Regions from separate parts of the Janthinobacterium sp. PAMC25594 genome, predicted to be linked through region 1. Evidence: predicted binding sites of a transcription regulator. Region 1 holds the regulator's gene; the other holds the start of a gene.
What was found. The regulator HrcA, encoded in region 1, represses chaperone genes, less so after heat shock. The targets are predictions, from matches to a motif close to TTAGCACTCNNNNNNNNNGAGTGCTAA.
Positions count from the first base shown of each region.

Region 1 (3,516 bases):
CCTTGCTCCTGTCAAACCCGCCGTGCCGCCCAAGGCCATCCTGTTCGATCTCGACGATACCTTGTGGCCCATCGCGCCCGTGATTGCCGCCGCAGAAACCCTGCTGCACGACTGGCTGGCCACGCATGCGCCCAGAGTGGCGCAGCAGTTTTCCATCGAGATGCTGCGCCAGCACCGTCTGGCCATGCTGAACGAACAACCGCATTTCCATGGCAACCTGATCGAGTTGCGCCGCGCCGGCCTGCTGGCCGCCTTCGAGGCTGCCGGCGAGGATGCCGCCCTGGTCGACGGCGCCATCGCGCAGTTCCTGGCCGCGCGCCATCGCGTCCAGCCGTATGACGACGTCTTGCCGGGCCTGGCCTGGATGCGCCAGCGCATGCTGGTCGGCTCCATCTCGAATGGCAATGCGGACCTTGAAATTATCGGCCTGGCGCAGCATTTCAAGGTATCGATCGCCGCCAGCGACTTTGGCGTGGCCAAGCCCGATGCCAGTATCTTCCTGGCTGCCTGCGCCGCGCTGGAAGTGGCCCCGCATGAAGCCGTGTATGTGGGCGACGACCTGTATTTCGACGTGACGGGTGCGCAGGGCGCGGGCATGCGTGCCGTGTGGATGAACCGCAAGGGCAGCGACGCCCACCTGGCCGCCGGCGTGCAGCCCGACGCCATCTGCGCCAACTTTGATGAATTGCTGCTGTGGCTGCAGGGGCAACTGGAAGATTGATCGCCGCCGGACGGGCGAACGTGCATAATAGGTGCTGTTACTGCACGTTCGGCCGCTTTCGTTGCCGCTTGCCTAAAAAATACTTGCTAAAAATACTGGCTTAACTAAGACACCATGCAACTCGATACACGTGCCCAAACACTGCTGAAAGCCCTGGTCGAGCGATATATCGCCGACGGCCTGCCGGTCGGTTCGCGCGCCCTGTCGAAAATTTCCGGCCTCGACCTGTCGCCGGCCACGATCCGCAACATCATGGCCGATCTGGAAGAGCTCGGTTATGTGTCCAGTCCGCACACCTCGGCCGGACGCATTCCCACGCCGCGCGGCTACCGCATCTTTGTCGACACCTTGCTGACCGTCCGGCATCTGGACGAGCACATGGTGGAATCGCGCATGCGCCTGCAGACGCCGCAGCCGCAAAAAACCATCGCCAACGCGGCGCAGATGCTGTCGTCGCTGTCGCAATTCGCCGGCGTCGTGCTCAGTCCGCGCCGCGAATCCGTGTTCCAGCAAATCGAATTCCTGCGCCTGTCCGAAAAGCGCATCCTGCTCGTCATCGTTGCCCCGAGCGGCGACGTGCAGAACCGTTTATTGCTGACGGAAGCCGACTATACGCCGGCGCAACTGGTGCAATCGGCCAATTACATCAACCAGAATTATGGCGGCCTGTCATTCGACGCCGTGCGCGTGCGCCTGCAGGGCGAACTGCGCCAGCTGCGCGACGACATGGGCAGCCTGATGCAGGCGGCCGTGGAAGCGGGCAGCGAAGCGATGGCCGACCATAGCGACGACATGGTCATTTCCGGTGAACGCAACTTGCTCAGCGTGAGCGATCTGTCATCGAATATGCATTCGCTGCGCCAGATGTTCGACATGTTCGAGCAAAAAACGGGCTTGATGCAGCTGCTCGACGTGTCGAGCAAGGCGACGGGCGTGCAGATTTTCATCGGCGGCGAATCGAACCTGGTGCCGATGGACGAGATGAGCGTGGTGACGGCGCCGTATGAAGTCAACGGCAAGATCGTGGGAACGCTGGGAGTGATCGGACCGACGCGCATGGCTTACGAGCGCGTCATTCCGATCGTCGATATCACGGCCAAACTGCTGTCAAGCGCGCTCAGCCATCATTGATGCTGCTCCATGCCGTGCCAGCCGCCCCGTGGGAGCGGCTGGCAAGCGTCAGGCGGTTTTATGCGGGCAAGCCGTCTTGATGCAGTTGCCGTAGATGGCCAAGGCGTGTTCGGCGATCTTGAAGCCGCGCTCTTCAGCCACTTTTTGCTGGCGGATTTCGATCTCTTCGTCGAAGAATTCTTCGACCCGGCCACAGTCGAGGCACACCAGATGGTCGTGGTGGGAACCTTCGTTGAGTTCGAAAATTGCCTTGCCGGTTTCAAAATGGTTGCGGTTGAGCAAGCCTGCCTGTTCAAACTGCGTCAGGACACGGTAGACGGTTGCCAAACCGACATCCATATTGTCGGCCAGCAGAATTTTATAGACGTCTTCCGCTGTCAGGTGGCGTACCGGGCTACTCTGGAAGATATCGAGTATCTTCAGGCGTGGCAGGGTGGCTTTCAGGCCGCTTGCCTTGAGATCACTAGGATTGTTACTCATGTTTGTTGCTCGTATGTGGGTCAGGTGCTTTATCATATAGCGTTTTGTCGGGGAGTGCCAAAATATGCATTTTTTGGCAGGCCGGTCACTCCTGGCGTTTTGTTCATCCAATTGAGGTCATTTATGCGCGTAACACCGGCTGTATTGCCATCTCTCTGGCACCGTATTTCATTTCGAGCACCAGTCGTGGCAGGCATGGTCTGTGTCGCGCTGGTCATGTCCGGCTGCGCCAGCCGCGGCATCCTTGGCGAAAAGCCGGCGGTGACGCTCAAGGAAGGCCAGGAAGTCGTTCCGGAAAAAGGTGCGCAGACCACCACGGTGACGCCGTTGCAAAAATTCATGTGGTTTTTCTCGCCGTATCGTCCTGACATTCAACAAGGCAACTTTGTCTCCGAAGAGATGCTGGCCCAGTTGAAAGTGGGCATGACGCGCGATCAGGTACGTTTCGTCCTCGGCACCTCGCTGTTGACCGATATTTTCCATGCCGACCGCTGGGATTATCCATTCCGCCTGGCCCGGGGCAGTGGCGAAACCACCAGCAGCCGCGTGGTTGTGTTCTTTGATAAAGAAGGCAAGGTAGCCCGTTTCGAAGGCGGCAACTTGCCGACCGAGAAAGAATACATCGACCGCATCGCCGGTCCGTCGCCGTTCGCCAAGGTCGCCAAGGCCGACGTGCCTGCCGCCGCCGTGCCGTCGCCCGTGGCGCCGAGCGCCGTGCCCGTGCCGGCCGATGCCGCTCCCGCCATTCCTGTGAGCAAGCCTGAAGTTGCACCTGCACCTGCCGCCGAGCCCACCAAATAAGTTGCTGTAAGAGAATAAAATGACTGAACTGAAAATCGCCATCGCTGGCGCCAGCGGCCGCATGGGCCATATCCTGATCGAAGCCGTCAGCAACGCGCCCGACGCCGTGCTGGCCGGTGCGCTCGACCGCGCTGGTTCGCCGTCCGTCGGCCAGGACGCCGCCGCCTTTCTGGGCAAGCCTGCCGGCGTGCTGATCGAATCCGATTTGGCCACCGGCCTGGCCGGCGCCGATTACCTGATCGACTTCACGCGCCCCGAAGGCACTTTGCAGCACCTGGCGTATTGCGCCGAGCACGGCATCAAGATGATCATCGGCACCACCGGCTTCGATGACGCGGGCAAGGCGGCCATTGCCGCCGCCGCCGAAAAGACGGCCATCATGT
Region 1 covers NZ_CP080377.1:4,459,867-4,463,382, forward strand. Annotated here, with positions in the region: gene KY494_RS19950 (HAD family hydrolase) at 1-721, shown strand, start outside; gene hrcA (heat-inducible transcriptional repressor HrcA) at 836-1,852, shown strand; gene fur (ferric iron uptake transcriptional regulator) at 1,901-2,332, opposite strand; gene bamE (outer membrane protein assembly factor BamE) at 2,528-3,133, shown strand; gene dapB (4-hydroxy-tetrahydrodipicolinate reductase) at 3,153-3,516, shown strand, end outside.

Region 2 (3,516 bases), 740 kb from region 1:
GTTGCGCGTTTTCACGGCGCAGCGCATGGGTCATTTCGGCCAGCAGGCCTATTTTGTCGGATAATTCGTTGAATTCGGAAATCATCCCGCCACTATAGGGCGGACGCTCCATGGGCGTCAATCGAATCACGCCGCTGTCACACATATTTACATCAATGCAGGGCAGTTGGCGGACAATACACGCTTTTTCCGGCGCTTTTCGCCATCTGCACGCATCCGCCAGCGCAGCGATGGCAGCGTTTTACTCGTCAACGTAATCGGCTTCGATATCGAGTCCGCCATAACGGTTTTCGCAAGAGCGGCGCACCAGCGTCTGCTGTCCGTCCTTGCCGTCAAGCACCATCGTCAAGTCGCGGCAAGTACGGCGGTAGCTGCCAGGTTTGGCGTCCGTCCCCGAGGGCGTCAGGCGCACTGCCAGCGGCGCCGCATTGCCCAGGCCCTTGTTGCTCCACTGGCGCGTCTTGCCATCCTCTTCATCTTTCAAGGTACGCACGGCGGCCGTCAGCAGGGCTTGTTGTTCCTTGGCATTGAGCTTGGCGATGGTGACGTCGGACAGGAAAGGCGGATACACGACGGCGGCCGGGTCCTTGCCCTGCACATCCCAGCGGCCGCTGTTCTGCGAACAGGTGCGGCGGCTCAGGTCTTGCGACTTGCCTGCCGCCGTGACGACGAATTTCAGGTCGCGACAGACGTGCGCCTTCAGGCTGTGTTCCGTCATGCCGGAGTTGCTGAAGTTATACGTGACTTTCACCAGCACGCCATTGTCGGCGCCGTTGTCCCATACATGGGCTTGCTGGTCGTCGTCATCCTTGTTGAGGTCGTTGAACAGGTCATTGAGCAGCATTTCCTTTTCCAGCGGCGTGAGGGTGGCCACGGTGATCTCGTCGACGATGGTGGGCGTTTGCGCGGCGGCATTGCCCAGGCAGGCGAGGCCGACGACGGTAGCGCCCAGCAAGCGCAGCACGGGACGGGAAACAGGAAATGGCATGGCGTTCTTTCTGGAGCAAGTGGCGATATTGATATGCAATTGCAATCATCTTATCAAATTCCATAGTAAAACTCTGTTTCCTGCGCGTACAGGAACGCCCACCATTCGTACGGCATGCTAGAGTCGCTGCTGTTGCTGACGCCCGGGAACGCGACTTGCGCTGGCGCAAACCCAGTGCAGATGCAGACTCTGCAGACCATCTATCTTTATGCGCTACTTGAATTAGCACCATACCGTCCCTATAATTAGCACTCGTTAGTAGAGAGTGCTAACAAACTCTTTCGTAGCAATCCTCAGGACTGATAGTGCTTGCCAGACCACTGCAGGGAACACTACGCGGCGGGCGACGCCGCGATGCACCACTGCCGCAGACAGGCAAGAACAAGATGACCCGGGGTTTGCTTGACCGTTGCGGGCTGCTTTCAACGGCGGTCACTGAAAGCACGTCTGGCGCTGTGCCGGAAATGTATTCATTTAGCAACACTTATCCATTGAACTTTAAGGAGTTTTGTATGAATCTGCGCCCATTGAACGATCGCGTCATCGTCAAACGCCTCGACCAGGAAACCAAAACTGCGTCCGGCCTCATCATTCCTGATGCAGCCGCTGAAAAACCGGATCAAGGCGAAGTCCTTGCCGTAGGCAATGGCAAGATTCTCGACGACGGCAAAGTCCGTCCTCTGGATGTCAAAGTGGGCGACCGCGTCCTGTTCGGCAAGTACGCCGGCCAAACCGTCAAAGTTGACGGCGATGAGCTGCTGGTCATGCGCGAAGAAGACATCATGGCGATCGTCGTCAAGTAATTGTTTCCACGTTGTAGACAGATACATCCCGAAACTCAGGAGAATTGAACATGGCAGCTAAAGAAGTAGTATTCGGCGACGCAGCGCGCGCCAAGATGGTCGAAGGCGTCAATATCCTCGCCAACGCAGTCAAAGTAACGCTGGGCCCGAAAGGCCGCAACGTCGTGCTGGAGCGCTCGTTCGGCGCCCCTACCGTCACCAAGGATGGTGTTTCGGTAGCGAAAGAAGTTGAACTCAAAGACAAGCTCATGAACATGGGCGCGCAAATGGTCAAGGAAGTTGCTTCCCGCACCAGCGACAACGCCGGCGACGGTACCACCACCGCGACCGTGCTGGCACAAGCCATCGTGCGCGAAGGCATGAAGTTCGTTGCCGCCGGCATGAACCCGATGGACCTGAAGCGCGGTATCGACAAAGCGGTTGCCGCCACCGTCGAAGAACTGGCGAAAATCGCCCGTCCTTGCACCACGACCAAAGAAATCGCCCAGGTTGGCGCGATCTCGGCGAACTCGGACTACTCGATCGGCGAGCGTATCGCTGAAGCGATGGAAAAAGTCGGCAAAGAAGGCGTGATCACGGTAGAAGACGGCAAGTCGCTGAACGACGAGCTGGACATCGTTGAAGGTATGCAGTTCGACCGCGGCTACCTGTCGCCATACTTCATCAACAACCCAGAGAAGCAAGTTGCCGTCCTGGACAGCCCATTCGTCCTGCTGTGCGACAAGAAAATCTCGAACATCCGTGACCTGCTGCCGGTACTGGAACAAGTCGCAAAAGCTGGCCGTCCACTGCTGATCATCGCAGAAGACATCGAAGGCGAAGCGCTGGCGACCCTGGTTGTGAACAACATCCGCGGCATCCTGAAAACTTGCGCAGTGAAAGCACCTGGCTTCGGCGACCGCCGCAAAGCCATGCTGGAAGACATCGCTGTCCTGACGGGCGGCCAGGTCATCGCTGAAGAAGTCGGCCTGACCCTGGAAAAAGTGACCCTGGCCGAACTGGGCCAGGCGAAACGCATCGAAGTCGGCAAAGAAAACACCATCGTCATCGATGGCGCTGGCGAAGCTGCCTCGATCGAAGCACGCGTGAAACAAGTGCGTGTACAGATCGAAGAAGCGACCTCGGACTACGACCGTGAAAAACTGCAAGAGCGCGTCGCCAAACTGGCTGGCGGCGTTGCCGTGATCAAGGTTGGCGCAGCCACCGAAGTCGAAATGAAAGAGAAAAAAGCCCGCGTTGAAGATGCACTGCACGCGACCCGCGCTGCTGTGGAAGAAGGCATCGTGCCAGGCGGCGGCGTAGCCCTGCTGCGCGCACGCGCCAACATCACGGTCAAGGGCGACAATCCTGATCAAGACGCTGGTATCAAGATCGTCCTGCGCGCAATGGAAGAGCCACTGCGCATGATCGTGCAAAACGCTGGCGAAGAAGCTTCGGTCGTCGTGGCAGCCGTACTGGCTGGCACGGGCAACTACGGCTACAACGCTGCCAACGGCACGTATGGCGACATGGTGGAAATGGGCGTCCTGGACCCAGCCAAAGTGACCCGTTCGGCGCTGCAAAACGCCGCTTCGATCGCTTCGCTGATGCTGACAACCGACTGCATGGTCTGCGAAATCGCTGACGACAAAGCAGGCGGCGGCATGGGCGGCGGCATGGGTGGTATGGGCGGCATGGGTGGCATGGACGGCATGATGTAATGTCCAGCGGCCCCGCGCGCAGGCG
Region 2 covers NZ_CP080377.1:5,198,776-5,202,291, reverse strand. Annotated here, with positions in the region: gene KY494_RS23340 (DUF904 domain-containing protein) at 1-112, opposite strand, end outside; gene KY494_RS23335 (hypothetical protein) at 242-988, opposite strand; gene groES (co-chaperone GroES) at 1,501-1,791, shown strand; gene groL (chaperonin GroEL) at 1,842-3,491, shown strand.
Region 2: groES (co-chaperone GroES) is a predicted target of HrcA. The motif match lies at 1,234-1,260, and genes of this name have one in related genera.